Regions from separate parts of the Renibacterium salmoninarum ATCC 33209 genome, predicted to be linked through region 2. Evidence: riboswitches for the same ligand, from Rfam matches in the RefSeq annotation. Region 2 holds a riboswitch; each other region holds the start of a gene.
What was found. Region 2 has a riboswitch for S-adenosylmethionine ahead of RSAL33209_RS15730 (hypothetical protein). Riboswitches for the same ligand answer to the same signal wherever they lie in the genome.

Region 1 (5,551 bases), 690 kb from region 2:
CCTCGCCAGTAAAGGCACGCTCGGCGGCTTCAGCGGATTCGTAAACAAAACCAGAATTGGTAAAAATCGGCTCCGACGTTTCAAAGAAACCGGTTCGATCTAGGCCGCCACGCACGGCCTGCGTATCCGCGGACCATTCAGCCGCTGCGGGATTGAAGCTCATTCGCTCTGACCCTCGTTATGAGTCGCACTGGTCCAGGGCAGCTTGCGATTCTTCCAACCGTTCACGGTGCGATCACCGTAGGAATTTGGCACGCCTTCAAAGCCTTCAAGCACGTTGTATGAGATAAATCCAGCCTCGGTAGCGGTTTCAGCGGCCGAGATTGAGCGGGCACCAGAACGGCAGAGGAAGACCAGCTCTGAATCAGCTGGCACCGCTGCTTTTAGCTCAGCAAGGAACGCGGTATTCCAGACATTTCCGGCCAAGTTCCACTGCACAAACTTCGGCTCGACGGCGATTGAGGAAGTGTCCGGAACGCCAATGATCTGCCACTCGGCTTCGGTGCGCACATCGACCAAGGTGGCGCCGTCGGCTACTTTCTGCCAAGCCTCTTCCGGGGTGAGGTCTCCCGCGTAGCTCATTGCGCGCCATCGCTCAGTGCGTTGGACTGGGCCGCGTTGAAACCGGGCAAAATCACAGCTTGCGCGGCGATCGCGGTGCCATCATTTGAGGTTACAGCGGGACTGCCGTAGAGCACATAGCCTTCGGCGAGTGCGTCAGTCACCCTCTGACAGAACGCATGATCATCCGGACCGGTTAATAACCGGTAGATTAGGCGGGATTCAGCCATTGAAGACTCCTTTTGCAGTGGGTGCAAGAAGGAGTGAATCCGCTTGCAACCCGTGAACGTTGCCGAGTAGTCACCTGAGGCACCCCACCGGAAGAGAGGGTTGCCGGACAGCAACTCAGGGCAATGCGACGAAAATTCCGAAGCGTGCTGGCGCTCGTTACTCGAGAGCAAAATTAGCACAAATGCGCTCGGCAACCGGCATAGATGTGACTTTGTTTCGTAGCTACTCAGAAGCGGAGTTGATTTGCTCCGAATACAGTGCGGCATAGCGCCCTGCGAGTGCGAGCAGCTCTTGATGGGCCCCGCGCTCCACAATTCGTCCTTGTTCCACCACGAAAATCACATCTGCCCCGACGACAGTGGAAAGTCGGTGCGCAATGGCAACCGTGGTGCGCCCATGCGAGGCAGTTTCCAAAGCTGCCTGCACTACGCGCTCCGAAATCGAATCTAGTGCACTGGTAGCTTCATCGAGCACCAAAACTGCAGGATCTTTGAGCAGCACTCTGGCGATCGCAATTCGCTGCTTCTCGCCGCCGGAAAGCCGGTAACCGCGCTCACCAACCAAGGTGGCAAAGCCATCGGGAAAGCTCATGATGGTTTGATAAATGTTTGCGCGCTGCGTCGCCTCGTGAAGTTCTGCATCAGTAGCCTCGGGCTTGGCGTAACGGAGGTTCTCGGCAATGGTGGCGTGGAAAAGATAGGTTTCTTGGCTCACAATGCCGATACGGGCAACCAAAGAGTCCTGCAAGAGATCCTTCACATCACTGCCGCTAAAACGGATCTGGCCGGAACTAGCTTCGTAGAGCCGGGGGATCAAATAAGAAATGGTGGTTTTGCCCGCCCCAGAGGATCCGACAAAAGCGGAAAACTGCCCCGGCTCAATACTGAAGCTGACGCCGTCTAGGGTGGGGCGTTCACCAGCCTGCGCATCTGGATAGGCGAAGCTGACATCTTGAAATTCAATGCGGCCCAGTTCGCTCAGTTCCCGCAACGGATGGGCGTCCGGACGATCTTCAATCGCCGGTTTGAGATCGAGATACTCGAAAATCCTGGAAAACAACGCGCCCGACGTCTGCAGATCAAGGGCCACCCGCATCAGACTCGTCAGCGGAAACAATAATCTCGCTTGGACCGTAGTGAACGCCACAATCGTTCCGGCGGTGATTGCTTGCGCGCCAGCATCAACCAGTAAGCCAGCCACGAAATAGACGATTGCCGGAATCGAAGACAAGAAGATCGTGACGATTGCAAAGAACCACTGACCGCTCATTGCTTGGCTTACTTGCAGCCGGATCTGGTTCTTGTTCTCGGCAGAATAACGCTGTACTTCAGCCCCTTGCATATTGAAGCTCTTTGAGAGCAATATTCCAGAGACGCTCAAAGTTTCCTGGGTGATGGCGGACATCTCGGAGAGTGATTCCTGGGTTTTTGTGGCTATCCGAGCACGAACCCGGCCCACTTTCCGTTGCGCGATGACCAGGATTGGCATCAAGACCACGGCGACTACCGTCAATTGCCAATTCAGCAGCAACATAGCCACGAATGCCGCGATTACGGTCACGGTATTGCCGAGAATCGCTGAAACCGTATTGGTCAATACGCTTGCCACGCCGCCGACGTCGTTTTGCAGCCGCGATTGAATGACTCCGGTTTTGGTGCGAGTAAAGAAGCTCAGATCCATCGCCTGTAGGTGCCCAAAAAGTCGCACGCGGAGTGCGCCCATGACCTGGTTGCCCACTGAAGCTGTGAGATATGTTTGCCAAACACCCAAGAGCGCCGAACCGATGTAAACCAGGATCATCGCACCAACAATGAGGCTCAAGACCGGCAAGTCCGGTTTGCCTGATCCAGGGAAAAGGCCGTCATCGAAGGCGCGTTGGGTGAGCAGCGGGGGTACTACCGAAAGGGCGGCCCCCACCAAAACCAGAACCGCCGTGATGACCAAAGCGCGGCGATGCGGAGCAAAAAGACTGTAGACCCGGCGAAACAGATGCTCGATGACTGGTGCCTGCGCATTAGCCGCTCGCTGAGCTTCCTCGTCGCCGCCGCTCAACCGTCCTCTGGCACCTACCGCTCGCATCCCGCTCATAGTCCAGAGCCTATCCTGCAGTGACGACAAGCTAGTCTTCAACTGCGTCGTGAGCTACCTAGCGAACTGCTGACAAAGTTTCCCTTGAATTCGCCCTGAAGCCTTGCGCCCGAAAGATGATGGACAGAGACTGAAATCTTGGTCGACGGCCGAGGGCTGTCGATTTTGAACAGCCTCATTTCACTGCCTTGGAGTGCCGCGTGGCTATAGCGCTGAGCAAAACCAGATCTGACCGATCTGGTGCAGCCAAAAACGGCTCCGCGAACGCTCGAATCCCCAAAATGCGTAAGTCCTCCGGTCTGCGTTCTCTGCTGGCCTACTTCTTCTTGTTGCCAGCGCTGGCGATTTTCGCGGTTTTCGCGATCGGGCCAACGGTCTTCACTTTTGTGATGAGCGGGTTCAAATGGAACTGGCTCAACGCATCGCAAAACAAGTTCAGCGGCCTGCGAAACTATCAAGACATGCTTGACGGTTCAGCCGATCCGCCGTTCTTTCAGACCCTCGGCGTCAGTGCATATTTTGTGCTGGCCATGGTGGTCGGCGGCACTGCGCTCTCGCTCGGTCTTGCCTTAATTACTGCGCACTGCGGCCCGGAGCTGGTCCAACCGAGTTTTTGTGGCCGCCCGCACTGCGGTCTTTCTAGCTCACGTCACGCCACTGGTTGCCACCTCAATTGTTTGGGTGTGGATCTTCAACCCGCGTTATGGGCTGGCGAACCTGGTGCTGAGCTGGTTTGGCATTCCGAATATTGATTGGCTAGGCAACTCGACCTTCGCGATGCCAGCGGTGATTATCTACTCGCTCTGGCACGAAATTGGCTTCATTACCGTAATTTTCTTGGGTGGTCTAACCACCATGTCGCCAGAACTTTCCGAAGCCGCCAAATTGGATGGCTGCAGCCGTTGGCAAGAATTCTGGTACGTGACTTTCCCGCAGCTGCGGCCGTTCATTGTATTTGTCGTGGTGATTTCTTCGGTGTCTTCGCTGCAGGCATTTACCCAATTCTTCGTGATGACCAATGGTGGCCCGGACGTAGCCACGCTTGGTTTCCAGCTCTACCAACAAGCCTTCGTGTTCCGGAAGACGGGGTACGCTGCCGCGCTCGCCGTCGTCCTTTTTGCCATCACTGTACTTTTGTCCATCCTGCAATTACGCAGTACTCGATCAATGAATAGCCGGTCTCTCGACCGGAAAACTCGCACTGAGAAAAACTAGGGAGAAGCATGTTTTTTGCAAAAAAGCGTTCGACGGCGGTCGGCACCTTCGCAGTGTTGGCAGCCAGCGCTCTGCTCGTGACAGCCTGCGGTGGCGGATCTACTGCGGCCTCTTCAAACACTCCGCCGACCGATTCAAAGGATCCGGTGACCATCAGCTTCATGCACGCGATGTCCACCGGGGCGTTGAAGACCTCCTTGACCAAAATCACCCAAGACTTCATGGCCAAGAATCCCAACATCACCGTGGATCTTCAGGAACAGCCGGATTACGCAACCCTGCAAACCAAAATCAATGCGCAGACCGCAGCCGGAACACCGCCAATGATCGCCCAAGTCTATAGCAACTTGGCCGATGAGTTTGCCAGCTCGAAAGTTATTGTGCCGCTGGACGACTATGTTTCGCAGAGTAAGGATTACGGCAACTTTTACGACGGCGTCAAGAAGGATCTCAAACTCACTGACGGCAAAACCAGGATGTGGCCGTTTAATAAGTCTGTGGTGGTTCAGTACTACAACCCCACGATGGTTCCGGAGGCTCCCAAGACCTGGGACGATTTCGCTACTGCCGCTAAGAAGGCATCTACCGGTAACGTGGTGGCGCTTTCAATCGACCCGGGAAACTCTTCTGGCCCGGCCGGCGGTACCGCATTATTTGAAATCATGGCGCAGTCTTTTGGCGATCCGGTCTTCGCTAGTGATGGCACTCCGCAGTTCACCAAAGACGGTGTGGTCAAAGCTTTGGATTACCTCAAGCAGATGAAGAAGGACGGCTCGCTCGCGCTAGGTACCAAGTACCCGGGACAAGCTGCTTTGGGCGGCCAAACCGGAGCCTTCGATATCTCCTCTGTGGCAAGCTACCAATTCAACAAAGCTGCGGTGGGGGATAAGTTTGCCATGGGCGTGGCTGCACTTCCTTCGGGCCCCGCCGGAACCGCGAATCAGCTGGCTGGCACCAAGATTGCGCTCTTTGATAAATCGACTGATGCGCAAAAGGCCGCTGCTTGGAAGTTCATGCAGTTTCTGACTTCGCCGGAAGAGATGGCGTACTGGTCCTCCACAACCGGCTATCTTCCAGTTTCCAAAGACACCTTGGATCAGCCGGTGTTTAAGGATTACGTGGCCAAGAACGCCTGTGTTGTTGAGGCGACTAAACAGCTTGACTCGGCAAGCTCGCTACCAGCGAAATCCTGGATCAACAAAGCCTCGGGACCGCTCACGCTCGCGATTCAAGATGCGATAAACAACGGCACCGACTCCAAGCAAGCTTTGGAAAAGGCGCAAGACGCTGCCCTGAAAGCACAAAAAGATGCATCCTAATCCCGTTGAGGGGTCGCAAAATGACGCTATTGTTCCCGCATTGCGTCATTTTGCGACCCCTCAACGGGACCGGCAAGCGGATCGGCGACGGCGCAGGCGGCCCGCCGAAAAGTTGAGTCGGGGCGTGCGGGTGCTGG
Region 2 (5,551 bases):
CGATCGCGGATTTATGTGATGCAACGCTGCGCTACAGCGATAACACTGCCGCGAACCTTTTGCTCGAGCAGTTAGGCGGTCCGCCTGCTTTGACGTTCTTTGCCGCAGATCTCGGCTTCAAAAACACTCGACTCGATCGAACTGAGCCAGATTTGAATGAAAGCAAAGCGGGCGATGCGCGGGATACGTCAACGGCTGCAGATCTTGCCGGAATCTATTCCGCGTTGCTACTTGGCGATGCCCTTGGCGCACTCGGGCAGAGCATGTTGCGCGGCTGGATGCTTCGAAACACCACCTCGGCTCAAAAAATGGGCGCTGGAATTCCAAAAGAAGCCGAGCTCGCGGATAAGACTGGCAGCGGCAGCTACGGCACGCTGAACGACGTTGGCGTGATCTTCCGGAAAGCTAAACCTCCGGTTACCTTAGCAATCCTGAGCCGGGCGGTAAGCACCGATCCAAATGAGCAAGGCGATGCTTGAGGCCATCGGTTGAGCATCACATCTTGACCGCTAGTGCGAAGCTGCCGGAGTAAGTATCCAGAGCACTCGGACGATTTTGTCGCTGTAATTTGTCCAGGAATGTGGTTCGCGCCCCGGAAAAGACAGCGTGTCTCCGGTGGAAAGTTCGTAGCTTTCACTGGTGAACCGCAAGGTGAGCTCACCCTCGATGATGTGCAAAACGTCAACTTCGCAATCAACGGTGTACAACTCGTCTTCACCCTTGCCAAAGGGCTTAATCTCAGCGTGCAACACCTGCAAACGACGTTCTGACCGTTCGGTGAGTAATCTTTCGATGATCCCCTCGCCACCCAGCGAAACACGCGGGCCTTCAGCGGCACGCACCAAGTGCGTACTGGGCGCAACAAAAAGGTCGCCGATGGAAATGGCGAGTACCTCGCACAAAGTCACCAATGAGGCGACCGAGGGAGAGGTAAAATCGCGCTCTACCCGGCTCAAGAATCCCTTAGTCAGACCGGTTGCTTCAGCCACATGCTCAATGGTGAGTCGCTGAGCTTGGCGGGCGGCTCGAATTCGAGAGCCGATCTGCACTGGACCTTGATTCGGCTCTGCCGGCAGCGCCTTCATGTAGCTTCACTCTCGCTTTCATCCGTCTACACAAATCCTATGACCCGCGTAACGTTTGACTGTTACCTCGATCACACAATAGCCTACCAAGCAACATTAGTTTCCTTAAATAGGCAATTTATTTGGCCTATATGCCATTCTCCGGGGGCCTCCAGATGGACGCACAAAACATCGTCAATATTGCCATTGTTGTTGCCTATCTTGTTGCAATGCTTGGTTTCGGCTTCTGGGGAAAGAGCAGAACCAAGAACAACTCCGATTTCCTGGTGGCGGGCAGACGGCTAGGCCCTGCGCTATAACACCGGCACCATGGCCGCCGTCGTACTTGGCGGTGCATCTACCGTTGGTGGCGTCGGCCTGGGTTATAGCAAAGGCCTCTCCGGGCTGTGGCTCGTGGTGGCAATTGGCAATTGGCGTTGGCGTGTTAGTGCTCAGTCTGGCTTTTGCCGGCACTATCCAGCGGCTGAAGATCTACACCGTCTCGCAAATGCTGAGCTTGCGTTACGGACACACAGCGACCCAAACCTCTTCTATCGTGATGCTGGCCTACACCGTGATGCTCTGTACTACTTCGACTCGCGCCTACGCCACTATTTGTGTGGTGTTGTTTGGTTGGGAGTGCTGGGTTTCCATTGCCCTGGGTGGAGCCATCGTGCTGGTTTACTCAACCATCGGCGGCATGTGGTCGATTACTTTGGCCGATATGGCCCAGTTCGTCGTTAAGACCTTGGGCGTCTTTGGCCTGATGTTGCCGTTTGCGCTAGTTGCCGCGGGAAACCAGGGTGGCTTTGATTCGATCAAGGACCGCGTCAAAGAAAGCTTTTTCCAGATCGATGGCATCGGCGTGCAAACGATCATCACCTACTTTGTCGTCTACACGCTCGGCTTGCTGATCGGTCAGGATATCTGGCAGCGCGTCTTCACGGCAAAATCGCCGAAGGTAGCCCGCTGGGGCGGCACGACCGCTGGTATTTACTGCATTCTGTATGGCGTTGCCGGTGCTTTGATCGGCATAGCAGCTCGAGTGGCGATGCCAAATATCGATATTGCGACCGGCGGCAAAGATGCCGTCTACGCCGAAGTTGCCGCGAATCTGCTGCCCATCGGACTCGGCGGACTGGTGTTGGCAGCTGCGGTGGCGCGAGCAGACGTATTGCCATTTATCGCCAGCTGGTTTGGCAAAGTCGCCAATACCCAAGACAGTGACAATCCAGAACACGATGTGCGCGCAAACCGCTTGTGGGTACTTGGCCTGGGTGTAGTTGCCATTCTGGTCGCAATCTCAGTCAAGGACGTGGTTGCCGCGCTGACTATCGCTTAAGACATCTTGGTCGGCGGGCTGCTCGTCGCGATCATCGGCGGCCTGGTCTGGAAACGCGGGACCGGGATCGCTGCGGCAGCCTCGATGGCGGTGGGCGCCGTCGTTACCGTGCTGCTTCTCATTTTGTTCAGCACCGGCGCTATTGCCAGCGAAGACGGTATTTACGCGAATGAACCAATTTACTTTGGCCTGGGGTCATCCTTGCTGGTTTACCTGGTGGTCTCACTTGCGACGCCGCGAACCTCAGCTGCCACGATGAGCATTTGGAATTCGCGCGTCAAAGGCGCGGTGACTCCGGACTCAGCACGAGAAAAGGAGACTGCGTAATATTACGCGGTGCTACCCGTTCCCGGGTTTAGAGTGGGAGTGCTTCATGAGTTGCGGTCGCTCTGTCACAGCACAGCTCCGACTGGCCGCACGCCAACCCCATGTTCAAGGGTGGCTCGGATGAGGAAGCGACCTGGCGGGCCACGAGACAAACCCGGCGGGTAAGAGCACTCCCGGAAGGCACGCCCGTGTCTGGCATTCGTTTTGTTCTCCCCGCCGTCGAGGTCAATCTCGGCACCGTTGCGTTCCTTTACGACGGCGAATGGCGCAGTTTCTGGGTCGCCAAACCCACTTCATTGCTCAACGCACTAGCCAATGCTGTGCGACCAAGTCGCTGGGACGGCGAACGGCTCACGCTGACCGTGACGGTGGCTCGAACCGGCCTGCGCAATGGTCAGGAAATGGAATTCAGCTTGGCACCGACTCAGGATAGCCAGCCGACTTTGCGATAGCAAGGAAGCCGGTCTTCTTGCTATCGCAAAGTCGGCTGGCTATCGCCAAACCTTCGTTGAAGGTTGAGGTGCACCGAAGCTCCAAACTAAGGAATCCCAGCCGAAAATCCCCGGAAATAACAGCTAAAGTTGGGGCTGACCCGAGGAGATAACGTGGCTGAGACCGCCCCCACCACAGCACAAATAAAACGTTGGCAGACGTACTTGGCCGACGAGCGTGCCGAAGCTTCGGTATACCGCGCCCTGGCAACAAAGCGCGACGGCGAGGAGCGCGATATTCTGCTGGCCCTTGCCGAAGCGGAAAAACGGCATGAATCGCACTGGCTCAAATTACTTGGCGAACACGCTGACAAGAAGCGGAAAGCCTCGCTCAACAACCGAATCCTAGGCTTCCTCGCTAGGCACTTCGGCTCAGTGTTCGTGCTGGCACTGGCCCAACGATCCGAGTCCCATTCGCCGTATTCAAAAGACCACGATGCCACTGCCGCCATGGCAGCTGATGAGGCAATCCACGAAGAAGTTGTTCGGGGCCTGGCAACGCGCGGCCGCAATCGTCTCTCCGGCACGTTCCGCGCCGCAGTCTTCGGCGCTAACGACGGACTGGTCAGCAATCTGTCGCTACTGATGGGCATGGCCGGAGCGGGCGCCGAACCGAATATTATGCTGCTCGCTGGCATTGCTGGCTTACTTGCCGGCGCGTTGTCCATGGGCGCGGGAGAATACGTGTCAGTGCGTTCGCAGCGCGAGCTGCTCGACGCCTCGCGGCCAACCCAGATCACACTCTCGGCGGCGAAAGCCTTGGACATTGACGCAAATGAGTTGGTACTGGCCTATCGCGCCCGCGGCATGAGTCAAGAGGAGGCCGAACACCGGGCCGCCGAACGGATGGGTAAATTCGAGTGCGACTGCAATCCGAGTTTCTCGCTCCAGCCCGATCTGGAATCTGCTGCACCGGATCATGAGACTATTGGCACCGCATTTGGCGCCGCGATTTCTAGCTTCTGCTTCTTCGCCTCGGGGGCAATTATCCCGGTGCTGCCATACATCTTCGGCATGACCGGAATCGGCGCGATTCTGGTGGCGGCAGTTCTGGTTGGGTTGGCGCTGCTAGCAACGGGCGCAGTAGTCGGTTTGCTTTCTGGCGCACCGCCGCTGGCGCGCGGAGTTCGGCAGTTGCTGATCGGCTTTGGTGCAGCAATTGCCACCTATCTGCTGGGGCTGCTTTTCGGCACTGTTACCGGTTGATACCCGGCCGCCAAGGCTAGCTATTGGCCCAAGAAATCGACAGCCGCTTGCTGATCATCAGTGAGCAAGATTCGCTCAGCCATACCGCGATCAGAGGCAAGGCGCTGAAGCAACTGCCAAACGGGCAGTTCTTCGGTCCAATAGCGCTTGCCTAAGAGCACCATCGGCACCGGCTCGGCCGCGGCATAGTAGTTTTCACATGCGTCTTGGAAGATCTCCTGTACGGTTCCAGCGGCACCAGGCGAGAACAGGATTCCGGCCCGGCAACGCTCTAAAAGCACCGCTTCGCGGACCGAATTCGTAAAGTATTTTGCAATGCTGCTGGCAAAGACATTTGGCGGCTCGTGTCCGTAGAACCAGGTCGGAACTCCTAAATTGATCGGGCCACCGGGGAAACGTTCGACGACGTCTAGGGCCGTGCGCGCCCAGCGCGCAACCGAGGGGCGAAAGTCCGGTACGGTGCTGAGATGCTGCACTGCCCATTCGAGTGAACTTGCCGACTCGTTGGCCAGCCAAGCGCCTAGATTTGCAGCTTCCATTGCGCCGGGTCCGCCACCAGTGGCTACCGTAAACCCGGCCAGCGAAAGGCGGGCACCCAACTCTGCCGCGGTGCGATAAGCAGCGCTCCCCCGGGCTGCTTCATGCCCGCCCATCACGCCAACCACTTTTTCACCCAGCCCTGCGCCATCGGCGTTAACGCTCGTGAGTAGATCATCAAGGGCATCGCTTATCGCGTGGTCGTGCATTGCCGTGGCTAGCGTGGAATCTAAACTGCGTTCAGAAGTCAGCGTCCACTGATATATCTGGCCATCGACGCTTTGTTCGTACCCATCGCGCAGGCCGGTGTAAAGCTCAGAACCCGAGTAAAGCCGAGCTCGATACGCGTCAAATGGCACGTCCGGGATAATCGGGAAAATCAGCGCACCTTGCGAACGAAATCGAGCCTCAGCCTCTGGGCTGAACCGACAACCCAGAAATACCGCACCGGAGACGTCAACTCCGTCAAAGTTCAGCCCACGCAGATCCAATGACTGCACATGCCAACCCTTGATGGACGTCGGCTTAGCCGCCAGAAGTTCGTGCAACTGCGCCAAAGACTCTACTTCAACATTACGAACATT
Region 3 (5,551 bases), 1.0 Mb from region 2:
GATTACTTCCGCAAGGTCAGTAGCCATCGCCGTGAGCTCAGCTTGGAGCCAGAATGCTCGTCGTGCGGTTGGTTGGAGCCGAGTCCCCAAAACTTCAGGGAGCGATTTACCCGTTACCAAGCCCAGCTTGGCTGACTGGTACTGGATCATCATGGCCATCAGATTCGCTGCTACCAAAACCCAGACCAGGAGGTAACCGAACTTTGCGCCGCTGGTGAGATTCGCGGCGACGTTGCCAGGATCAACGTAAGCAATTGCCGCGACGAAGGCCGGGCCCAGCATGAAAATTGTTCTGGCCGGAACCTTGATCTTTGACGTCTTTTGCAGCACACATTCTCCTGAAAATCGGTGTGCCTACTAAAATAATTTAGGCATAACGAAATTCTAGGCTTATGGCTTCGATTTGGCAATCAAGCTCAGGACTTTTTTACCTGCCGAGCAATCGTCAGATAGGGCAAATCAAGTTGATCCTCGGCTCGGTGTCCTAGATGCTCAAAAAGGTACCAGTTCATGTTCTGGATAACCTTCGCGCGGCTTGTTTCGTTGGCGCGCAGATAGTAGCTCCGAGATTTGACCAATTCAATCAACTCCGCTGGGCAGAGAGTTTGGTTCCAATGGCTCAAATGCGAACGCGCTGGGCTAAACTCCTTGCCAATGACGGGTTGATGATCGCTTTGATGAACGTCACCGGCGTGCATGATTCTGGACAGTCGATGTACCCAAGGCACACGTACGTCCAGCTGGTTCCAAATGAGGCCGAATGTGCCGCCTGGACGCAACACTCGTGCGATTTCAGTGCTCGCCGCGATCGGATCGAACCAATGCCAGGCCTGGGCAACCAGCACTGCATCGGCGCTCGCTGTTGCCAACGAGCTACCTTCAGCGCTGCCGACCACTGTGCGTACCTCTGGAAAGCGTTGATTAAGCTGTCTGAGCATATTCGCCGAAGGATCAACTGCCGTCACCTCGAGTCCAATGTCAACGAGCCGCTCAGTGAATTTTCCGGTGCCTGCGCCAAGGTCAACCACTTGTTTCGCCCCGGCCGGAACCAGCCAGCGAGCGGGTCCGTCCGGATAACCAGGGCGAACCCGCTCGTAAAGTTCACCGCCGGTGGCAAAAGCCGAGCCGAGCTCGCGACGTCGAAGATCTTCAATTTTGGGCCCGCTTGATTGCTGCGGATTGATGGGCACGAGTGCGGCCTCCTCATAGCGGTTTGCGTGTTTCAGCGCCTCCACTCTAATCCACCCGGCTACCCGGGCGAACTATTCAGTTGCGCACGGCGCAGCGCCAGCGGTGCCGTGGGTATTGGGCGCCCAGTCGGGGAAGACCCGGGAGTCATTGGCCGGTACCCAACGGCCGGCGTCGACGACGTAGTCCCAGCTAGGGCCTTGTTCTACCAAAGTGCGGACGCCAGCAATAAGTTGGTTGACGTCCTCAAGTCTGGACCCGACGCCGAAGCTCGCGCGAAGAGATTCCGGAAGGCAGCCCTAAACGGCGCAGCAAGGGGTGGGCGCAAAACCTGCCATCGCGGACGCCAACGGCAAATTCCGCGGACAAGAACGCCGCAGCCAAGCCTGAATCGTAGCCTTCGATCGAGAAATTTACCACGCCGATGCTGCCGCCGCCGGGGTAACTATCGGTGTCTTTAAACAGCGTGTGTACCCGAACGCCCGGGATCTCTGCCAATGTCTCAATTAGCGTGCTTCGAAGCTGGTCTTCGTGCTCGCGCCAAGCAATCGGGTCCAGGTTAGCTAGCGCCTCGGCGGCCCGGGCCAATGTCGCGGCGCCCAAGACATTCGGCGTGCCGCCTTCATGCCTTGCGGGGCCTTCTGCCCAGCTGACCGAATCAAGTCGGACTTCGCGCACCGCACCGCCACCAAAGAGATTGGGTAGGCCGCCGTCGAGCCAATCAGGGCGACCAACCAACACGCCCGCGCCAAAGGGAGCGTAGAGCTTGTGGCCAGAAAAGGCTAGATAGTCAATGCCAGCGGCGCTGATATCGATGCGGCGGTGCGGAGCCAACTGCGCCGCGTCGACGACGATCCTGGCTCCGTGTCGATGGGCCAATGCGGCCAGCTCGGCTACTGGGAGAATTTCGCCAGTGACGTTTGAGGCGCCAGTGATAGCGAGTAGCGAAACCGGTCCAGCAGCAAACTCTGCTTCAAGTACCGAAATTGTCTCGGCAATAGTGTCCGCAGCGAGCACGCTTCGATGCGGTAGCGACTGCCAAGGCAGCAGATTAGCGTGATGCTCAATATCCAAATACAGCACGTCGCCCTGCGTTGCGCCGTCCGCTTCTGGCAGGCAACGAGCCAACAGATTCAGCGAATCAGTGGTGTTCCGCGTGAAAATCACGGCGTCGTCTGCTCGGCCACCGATAAAGGTTCGTACGATGTTTCGAGCATTTTCATAGACCGAGGTGCTGATTTGCGAGGCATAGCCAGCGCCACGATGAACACTGGCGTAATAAGGCAAGATTTCCTGCAAATACTCAGCAACCGATTCGATTGCCGGAGCAGAAGCAGCATAATCCAGATTGACGTACCGGGTTTGACCGCCGTGAATCAGCGGTGCTTGTAGTTCTGCACCCACAACCGGAAGTAACGCGGGCAGATCGATCTTATTCGGGGCGGGGTTTTCGACAGTAAGCGTGCTCATGAGACCTCGTTTAAAGAAAACCTCCACTGTTTGGCCGTGACAGGCCTGGAAGGTCGCGCTTGCCGGGACCACTCCGGTCCGGCCAGGTCGTCACCCGGGGCACCCCGCCGCGATAGGAGGGTTGCCGGCCAGCAAACCGGGGTTTAACGCTGGCACTCGTGACCTGAAACAAGCCTAAAGGAATCAGGCAGGTCTTCGCACACTGTTACGGAACACTGCTTTGTGCTTAGATCAGCGGATCCAGCTGTGGGTTCAGCAGACGCAATACTTCTGAGTGCAGAATTCCATTAGTGGCCAAGGCATTTCCACCAAAGGGGCCTTCCGTGCCTTCCAAGGAGGTGAATCTGCCGCCGGCTTCAGTCACGATGGGAACCAAAGCTGCCATATCGTGCAGGTTCAGCTCGGGTTCGCAGGCGATGTCTACCGCGCCTTCGGCAACTAGGCAGTACGACCAGAAATCGCCGTAGGCCCGGCTCCGCCAGGTGGAATCCATTAAAGTAGTGAATTCGGAAAGATTGCCCCGCTCACGCCAGCCCTTAAGCGAGGAATAAGACAAGGAAGCATCGGCTAGTTTTGACACGTTGGAGACTCGAAGTCTGCTCGCTGCAGCCAAAGATTTTCCAGTGAATGCACCGGTCCCTTTAGAAGCCCACCAACGTTTGCCCAGCGCTGGCGCACTGACTAACCCGACGACCGGCACGCCCTCATCTACCAAGCAGATCAGCGTGGCCCAGACCGGCACGCCCCGAACAAAGTTTTTAGTACCATCAATCGGATCGATGATCCACCGGCGGGATCCATGGCCGGAACTGCCAAATTCCTCGCCTAAGATCGCATCTCGCGGCCGAGACCTCGACAACTGGCTCCGGATCGCCTCTTCAGCGCTTTTGTCTGCGTCAGTTACCGGAGTCAGGTCGGGCTTGGTCTCAATTTTCAGATCGAGAGCCTTGAATCGGTCCATAGTCTGAGCATCAACGGAGTCTGCGATGACGTGCGCGAGGCGTAGATCATCGTTGTAACCTTGCGGGGCGAAGTTCATGCCTCAACGCTATCCTGAAATTTCAAGAATTCTGAGTATTCTTCGCTCAGTTCGAGCTCGTGCCTGTATTCGACGGACTTGCCAGCACTGCGGCAAGCAAACGGCGGAAGGATGCTAATCGTTCTGGTCCGCTTTCACCGGCGTTTCCCTCCGTAACCCAAGCGTCTAGCCCGCATTCGGGCGCCTCGGCGTCGTGCTTGCAACCGCGTGGGCAATCTTCCAAGCCCGGTAATAAATCAGGGAAGGCGTTCAAGATCCGGGCCGGATCAACATGCGCTAAACCAAATGATCTAATGCCAGGTGTATCAATAATCCAACTACCGGGCTGAGCTTCGGCGAGTGGCAGCGCAAGCGCGGATGAAGAGGTATGCCGGCCACGGCCAGTCACCAAATTTACGCCGCCGGTTGCACGGGCAGCACCGGTGAGTGCGTTGACCATAGTGGATTTCCCGACGCCGGAATGGCCAACCAGAACCGAGACTTTGCCATTTAGATGTTCGCTGAGTTTTTCCACTGCGTCATTCGCTAACGCTGCAGATCCAGTTTCTGCTTGAACGCCAATTGTTCGGCTGAGCACGATGGTGAAATCGAGCTGTTCATAATGTGCCAGCAATTCGGCTGGGTCTTTCACATCCGTTTTGGTGATGAGCAGGATCGGATCGAGCCCAGCATCGTAGGCGGCAACTAGTGCGCGGTCGATAAAACCGGTGCGAGGCTCGGGGTTTGCCGCAGCGACCACAATGACCAGCTGGTCCGCATTGGCCACTAACACTCGCTCAACTGGATCGGAATCATCAGCAGAACGACGTAACAGAGTTTTGCGTCCCTCTATCCGAACCAATCGAGACAAAGTGTCTGGCTCGCCGGAAGTATCACCGACTAGCGAGACGAAATCACCTACGACAACTGGTGAGCGACGCAGTTCGCGGGCTCGGGCGGCGATCAAGACGCGTTCAGTATCGAGTCCTTCGTCAACGATCGCGGTATAGCGGCCGCGGTCGACAGTGATAATCCGACCGATGAGTGCGTCAGAATACGCTGGTCGATCTTTGGTTCGCGGACGAGTTCCTTTTTTGTTAGGCCGAATCCGAACATCAGACTCATCCCATTCGCGGGCCACTATTGAGCCAACATCCGGTGCCATAGTTCGGGAAACTCCGGCATTGTCTTTGCTGTGGTCGCGATATTTTCGACGGCGACGCCGGGCACTGCAAGACCGATGATCGCGCCCGCAGTAGCCATTCGGTGGTCGGCGTAGCTGTGGAATATCCCGCTATGCAAGGGCTGTGGCTCGATGATTAGGCCATCGGCAGTCTCAGCCACGTGCCCACCGAGGGCATTGATCTCAGCCGCAAGAGCGGCAAGGCGGTCGGTCTCGTGCCCACGAAGATGAGCGATGCCGGTTAGTCTGCTGGGTCCCTCGGCCAAGGCACAGAGTGCAGCAACCGTAGGCGCCAGTTCTGAGGTGTCAGCTAGCTCTACGCCGCTAATGTGTGCGCCGCCAGTCACTATGAGCGTGTCGCCCTCCAGGACGACGTCGGCGCCAAAGGCGGTAAGAATTTCGCGCCAAGAATCACCGACTTGGCTTGTGTGAACTGGCCAACCCGTGATGCGGACCGTGCCTCTGGACACCAGCGCTGCGGCAAGGAACGGGCCAGCATTTGATAAATCCTGTTCGACGATGACATCGAAGGCTCGGATCGGTCCAGCAGCGACGATCCAATGATTCGGTACCGAATCATCTACCTCGACGCCAGCTTCGCGTAACAGGCGGACAGTCATTGCGATGTGATCTAGGCTCGGCACCGGCTTGCCAAGGTGTTCCAGATGCAGCCCGTTTTTGAACTGTGGCGC
Region 4 (5,551 bases), 1.2 Mb from region 2:
CCCGTTCAGCCGAGCCGGCAATGGTAAGGCTAGACAAAATCACAGAGCTGGGCTCTGCCTGAGACGGGTGCAGGCTTGGATCGCCCTCCCATTTCAACAGGTAGGGCACCTGCGGATCGGCGATGAGTCCCTTGATGCCAATTTGCTGCCAAACAAGCTCGCGACCGTCTGGGAACTTTCGGTTACCAGGCACTGCAGAGCGGCCAAGCCGTTCTTCAAAAGGCGAAAGGTCGTTCACTTCGACGCACCAGCCCATCCAACCGCCACCGGCGTTGGAGCGAGCACGCACGGCTTGGCCGAAGGGTGCTTTATCTGAAGCAGGGTGGTCGAGGACTTCGACAACTTCGAGGTAGTGGCGCGAGGTGAGCGGGATGATCATATTCCGCGTACCGAAGCGAGGGTGTACGCCTCCGCACACGGCTTTGACGCCGAGTGCCGTGACAATCCGCTCCGAGGTGGCAGCTAGTCCATCGGGGTCACAAGCGTAAGAAACGTGATCCATGCGCATGCCCATATCCTTGCACTTTGTGACCCCTGTCTCGACTTAGGGTGACCTAAGCAACAGCTGTGGGGGCTGGCCAAAAAACGTCACACCCCGTCATGGACTTGAACTGATGAGCTTTGCTTGCGCAAACTTGTTTTAGGTCACGAGTGCCAGCAATGTCTTGACCAGACGCCTGCCCCGGCTTGCTGGACGGCAACCCTCCACCGCGGCGGGGTGCCCCGGGTGAAGACCTGGCCTCCACCAACCGGTAGAGGCAAGCGCGGGTCGATGCATCGCACCCGGTTGAACGGGGTATCTCTGGCCACCGTCCGGCCGCTGCTGATTATTGGGCCCTTTCCAGAAAAGGAGCCAGCCCTATGAGTAATGGTTGGTCTTTCGAAACACGACAAATCCACATCGGCCAAGAACCAGATGCAGTTACTGGCGCGCGAGCGTTGCCGATCTATCAAACAAGCTCGTTTGTTTTCCCTAGCGCTGAAAGTGCGGCAAATCGGTTTGCGCTCGCTGAATTGGCGCCGATCTACACCAGAATCGGCAATCCCACCCAGGACGCCGTTGAGCAGCGCATTGCGAATCTTGAGGGCGGCGTTGGCGCGCTGCTGCTTTCTTCGGGGCAGGCCGCTGCAACTCTTGCCGTGCTCAATATTGCTCAGGCCGTCGACCACATTGTTTCTAGCCCGAGCATCTACGGCGGCACCTACAACCTTTTTGCTCACACCTTCAAGAAGTTCGGGATCGAGGTAACTTTTGTTGACGATCCGGACAACCTGGATCAATGGCGTGCAGCAATAAAGCCAAACACCAAGTTGCTCTTTGGCGAAGTGGTTTCTAACCCGCGCCAGGACATCCTGGACATTGAAGGTGTTAGCGCCGTCGCGCATGAAGCTGGCGTGCCCCTCATTGTCGATAAGACGCTTGCCACGCCCTATTTGATTCGCCCGCTCGAATGGGGAGCGGACGTCGTACTGCATTCGGCGACGAAGTATCTCGGTGGTCATGGTGCGGCTATCGCGGGTGTCATAGTCGATGGCGGCACGTTTGATTACGCGAAGGATCCGGAGAAGTTCCCCGGATTCAATACGCCGGATGAGTCGTATAACGGCTTGGTTTTTGCCCGGGACTTGGGTGTGGGTAGTGCCCTAGGTGCCAATTTGGCATATATCCTCAAGGCCAGAGTTCAGCTGCTGCGCGATCTTGGCTCAGCGGTCTCGCCATTCAACGCCTTTTTGATTGCGCAAGGCTTGGAAACATTGAGCCTGCGGGTAGAACGGCATGTTTCCAACGCCGTCGAAGTCGCCCAATGGCTCAGTGAACATCACAGCGTCGAGTCCGTAGCCTACGCAGGCCTGCCATCTAGCCCCTGGTACTAGCGCAGCCGGAAATATGGGCCTCGTGGCACCGGTGCGGTAGTCGCTTTTCAAATCAAAGGCGGCGTTGAAGCGGGCAAAAAGTTCGTTGACGGACTGGAATTGCATTCGCACGTGGCCAACATTGGTGATGTCCGCTCGCTGGTCATTCACCCGGCGTCCACAACGCACTCGCAACTGAGCGAAGCGCAGCAACTCGCGAGCGGCGTCAGCCCATCAATGGCCCGGCTATCGGTTGGGCTGGAGCACATTGACGATATTTTGGCTGATTTGGATGCAGGCTTCCGGGCGGCAAAGTCTTGACGGCATTGGAAGTTTCTGCGGAGACCGCAGCAGAGAGTTTTGCCGATGGCATTTTGCAATATCAGTTGATCGGTGATGTTGAGCTCGAATCCGGCGCGAGCATCCCGGCAGTGGTTTTGGCCTATGTAAAGCTGGGGCAAACTCAACGCTGATGCTTCAACTACGGTTCTTATTCAGCACGCTTTGACCGGCAGCACGCATGTTGCCAGGGGAGACAGCGATGAGGATGGCTGGTGGGACGGTTTGGTCGGCCCCGGAAAAGCTATCGATACCAACCGCTTTTTCGTGGTCGCAGCGAATATTCTGGGCGGTTGTTATGGCAGCACTGGTCCGTCGTCGTTAGCGCCCGACGGCGTGCCTTGGGGCTCGCGCTTTCCCTACCTAACATTGCGAGATAGCGTGCGGTCAGAGGCAGTGCTTTCGGATGCATTGGGCATCCAGCAGTGGCATGCCGTGATTGGTGGTTCAATGGGGGGCGCTAGGGCGCTGGAATGGGCGGCAGAGTTTCCCGACCGCCTGCGTCAGGCAGTGATCTTGGCCTCGTGCGGAGCAAGTACCGCGGAGCAAATCGCTTTGGCGCAGACTCAGGTCCTCGCTATCTGGCAGGACGCCAATTTCGACGGCGGTGACTATTATTCGGGTCGACCGCCGCTGGCTGGGCTGGGGCTGGCGCGACGAATTGCGCATATTTCGTATCGTTCAGAAGCTGAATTGGGCCATCGATTTGGTCGAGCGGCGCAAGGTGGCGAGCAACCGATTTCTCTTGAGCGGGGCGAGCAGCCGGAACTGAACCGTTACCAGGTGGAAAGCTACTTAGACCATCAAGCGACTAAATTGGTGCAGCGGTTTGACGCTAATAGCTACATTGTCTTGACCGAAGCTTTGATGAGTCATGACGTGGGGCGCGGCCGGGGTGGTCTTGAACAAGCGCTTCTTGCCGCCGCTAGCGTGAGGTTCACTCTTGCCTCGGTGAGTTCAGATCGCTTGTATTTACCCGCACAAACTGAGCAACTTGCGGCAGCCGTGCCTGGCGGAGTTTCGGTTCGAAGTATCGACTCGAAGGTCGGCCACGATGCATTTCTGCTGGAAACCGGGCAGATCGCCGCACTCATTGCTCCGGCGCTAGCCTGAATAATAAACTTGGGTGCGTTATCAATCGGTGCCCGGCTTACGCTCATTCTTGACAGTTATTATGATCGAGTGACCAACCTACAAGCCCGTCGACGCGGCCGCGTACCGACTATTTCTCGTGAGTCGGTAGCCCGTGCTGCCATTAGCCTCGGTTTCGAAGGATTGACCATGTCCACTGTGGCAAGCTCACTGGGCGTGAAACATTCTTCGCTCTACCGACACGTCGGATCCCGTGACGATCTGGTCACGCTCGCCATTGGCCTTCTCGCTTGGGAAGCTAATTGGCCGGAGCCGAACGAAGGCTGGCGACGTTACGTTGAGCAACTGACCGATGTGATGTGGGAAATCTACGAATCGTTTCCTGGTTTAGCTCCGGAGCTGCAACGCTTAGCCTCAACGCCGCCTAGCGTTATTTGTATCTTTGCCGCCGGTAGTGAGGCGCTGATTGACTTTGGCTTTGAAGAGCAGCAGGCGGTGTTGATCATGGATCTGGTCTCTGATCTGACCATCGATAGCTATATGAACGCCTACCGTCTTCGACGCAGTGCGCTAAAACCGCTCAAACCGGAATCGGTGGTCAATAGTCGATTCATTGAATCACCGCCTGGACCCTTGAAGATCAAGAACCTGGCCGGGCTGGAGCACCTATTGGGGTTGGCTTTTAGCACCGATGGCAAAGCTTAGTGGCAGCGTAAGCGGGACGTTTTGCTAGACGGTATTGAAGCGTCGATGCGCGAACAAGCGAGTTTCGAGCCAAGTGAAACTTCGCCTCAGACTGCCCGTTAACTCAGTTTTTTGACGTCGACCGAGGGCATAAACACTGGGCCAGGGGTGGGCCTTTTTGCGCTGACTCCGTCGCCAGATGATTGGTGCCGCAATCGGCGGACCACCCACGGCACCAAGAACTCACATGCCCAAATAAGGTCCTCGCTCCGGGCGGCACGCCAGGTGCGGTGCGCGAGCGGCTCCGGCCGTAATGGCTCAAGCTGATGAGGTACGTTGAGCGCATCCAAGGTCATAATGGCAATCCGGTGATGGCCTAAAGGCGCAAAATGCAGTCGGTCTTCGTCCCACATTTGTGGATCGGAGAGTTCACGCAGCGACCACATATCGGCAATAACGGCGTCATGACGGGCAGCTACCGTGCGGAGATTTTCGTTGTAGATGGCGACTTTGCCGCGGACTAGACCTAGTACGGGGGTATCACGGATATCCGGGCCGTTAAAGAGCAATACCGTGGCACCCGAAGCAGTCATCTTCGCCACTGCTGCATCCATTTTCTCGGCTAGCGCGTCAGGGTCCGAACCAGGCCGAATCAAGTCGTTCCCACCTGCCGAGATTGAAATGAGATCAGGTTTCAGAGCCAGGGCGGGTTCGAGCTGCTCGGTCAGAATCTGTTGCAGGAGCCGGCCGCGAATCGCTAGATTCGCATACGCGAAGTCGTGATGTCCTTTGCTGAGCTCTTCTGCTAGGCGGTCGGCCCAGCCGCGATGGCCGCCTGGACTGCTTTGCTCGGGATCACCGATTCCCTCGGTAAACGAGTCGCCCATGGCACCGTATCGCGCCCAAGGGTGCGATACGGTTTCTGTTGCGGTTCCGGGTTCGCTGGCTGGCAAGTTCAGATTCGTCACAGTCCTATCCTGCTCCTCATGGCCCTTATTACGCCAACGTAGGTTCACGCCGAAGGAGCAAAAGGATAGTCTGTGTGCTTAGATATAGGCAGAAAATGCTGCCAGGTTGAGTGAATCGCCCCGGCGTGTCCGGAGACTTTCTTGTTTGAGAGGATCAGGACATGGCAGGGAAAACTACGACACGGTATCCGCAGGAGTTGAAGGATCGTACGGTGCGCATGGTGGCGGAGATGGAGGGTGCGTCTTCGGAGTGGGCGGCGATGCAAAAAGTTGCCCAGCTTTTGGGTGTGGGTGTGCCGGAAACGGTGCGTAAATGGGTCCGGCAAGCCGAGATCGATGTTGGTACTAGAACTGGAACAACGAGCACGGAATCGGCCGAGCTGAAACGGTTACGGCGTGAGAACGCTGAGCTGAAACGGGCGAACGCGATCCTTCGGAGTGCTTCAGCTTTTTTCGCGGTCGAACTCGACCGCCACAACACTGATCGTGAAATACATCAAGGACCATGCCGGTCACCGCGAGAATAATGGATTGCGGTGGGGTGTCGAGTCGATCTGCCAGGTGCTTACTGGGACGGGGTGAAGACCACCCCGTCCACGTACTACGAATGGGTG

Region 1: another riboswitch for S-adenosylmethionine. It lies ahead of RSAL33209_RS04370 (DUF1737 domain-containing protein); the one in region 2 lies ahead of RSAL33209_RS15730 (hypothetical protein).
Region 3: another riboswitch for S-adenosylmethionine. It lies ahead of RSAL33209_RS05960 (aminotransferase class V-fold PLP-dependent enzyme); the one in region 2 lies ahead of RSAL33209_RS15730 (hypothetical protein).
Region 4: another riboswitch for S-adenosylmethionine. It lies ahead of RSAL33209_RS06970 (bifunctional o-acetylhomoserine/o-acetylserine sulfhydrylase); the one in region 2 lies ahead of RSAL33209_RS15730 (hypothetical protein).

The regions. Positions count from the first base shown of each region.
Region 1 covers NC_010168.1:855,090-860,640, forward strand. The annotation lists partial or broken gene RSAL33209_RS04360 (O-succinylhomoserine sulfhydrylase) at 1-163, opposite strand, end outside; gene RSAL33209_RS04365 (rhodanese-like domain-containing protein) at 160-582, opposite strand; gene RSAL33209_RS04370 (DUF1737 domain-containing protein) at 579-791, opposite strand; SAM riboswitch class IV at 826-953, opposite strand; gene RSAL33209_RS04375 (ABC transporter ATP-binding protein) at 1,015-2,880, opposite strand; gene RSAL33209_RS15955 (carbohydrate ABC transporter permease) at 3,496-4,095, shown strand; gene RSAL33209_RS04385 (extracellular solute-binding protein) at 4,104-5,414, shown strand; gene RSAL33209_RS04390 (carbohydrate ABC transporter permease) at 5,404-5,551, shown strand, end outside.
Region 2 covers NC_010168.1:169,537-175,087, reverse strand. The annotation lists gene bla (class A beta-lactamase) at 1-479, shown strand, start outside; gene RSAL33209_RS00855 (cupin domain-containing protein) at 510-1,085, opposite strand; partial or broken gene RSAL33209_RS00850 (sodium:solute symporter family transporter) at 1,241-2,733, shown strand; SAM riboswitch class IV at 2,776-2,907, shown strand; gene RSAL33209_RS15730 (hypothetical protein) at 2,922-3,185, shown strand; gene RSAL33209_RS00840 (VIT1/CCC1 transporter family protein) at 3,339-4,430, shown strand; gene RSAL33209_RS00835 (LOG family protein) at 4,451-5,551, opposite strand, start outside; gene RSAL33209_RS18385 (SRPBCC family protein) at 5,551-5,551, opposite strand, start outside.
Region 3 covers NC_010168.1:1,172,495-1,178,045, forward strand. The annotation lists gene RSAL33209_RS05950 (Nramp family divalent metal transporter) at 1-330, opposite strand, end outside; gene RSAL33209_RS05955 (class I SAM-dependent methyltransferase) at 417-1,190, opposite strand; partial or broken gene RSAL33209_RS05960 (aminotransferase class V-fold PLP-dependent enzyme) at 1,263-2,658, opposite strand; SAM riboswitch class IV at 2,709-2,822, opposite strand; gene hisN (histidinol-phosphatase) at 2,885-3,697, opposite strand; gene rsgA (ribosome small subunit-dependent GTPase A) at 3,744-4,841, opposite strand; gene RSAL33209_RS05975 (3-phosphoshikimate 1-carboxyvinyltransferase) at 4,817-5,551, opposite strand, start outside.
Region 4 covers NC_010168.1:1,365,937-1,371,487, reverse strand. The annotation lists gene RSAL33209_RS06975 (VOC family protein) at 1-508, opposite strand, end outside; SAM riboswitch class IV at 644-771, shown strand; partial or broken gene RSAL33209_RS06970 (bifunctional o-acetylhomoserine/o-acetylserine sulfhydrylase) at 862-2,175, shown strand; gene RSAL33209_RS20010 (homoserine O-acetyltransferase) at 2,172-2,327, shown strand; gene metX (homoserine O-acetyltransferase MetX) at 2,359-3,306, shown strand; gene RSAL33209_RS06960 (TetR/AcrR family transcriptional regulator) at 3,376-3,990, shown strand; gene RSAL33209_RS06955 (SGNH/GDSL hydrolase family protein) at 4,089-4,856, opposite strand; partial or broken gene RSAL33209_RS06945 (IS3 family transposase) at 5,099-5,551, shown strand, end outside.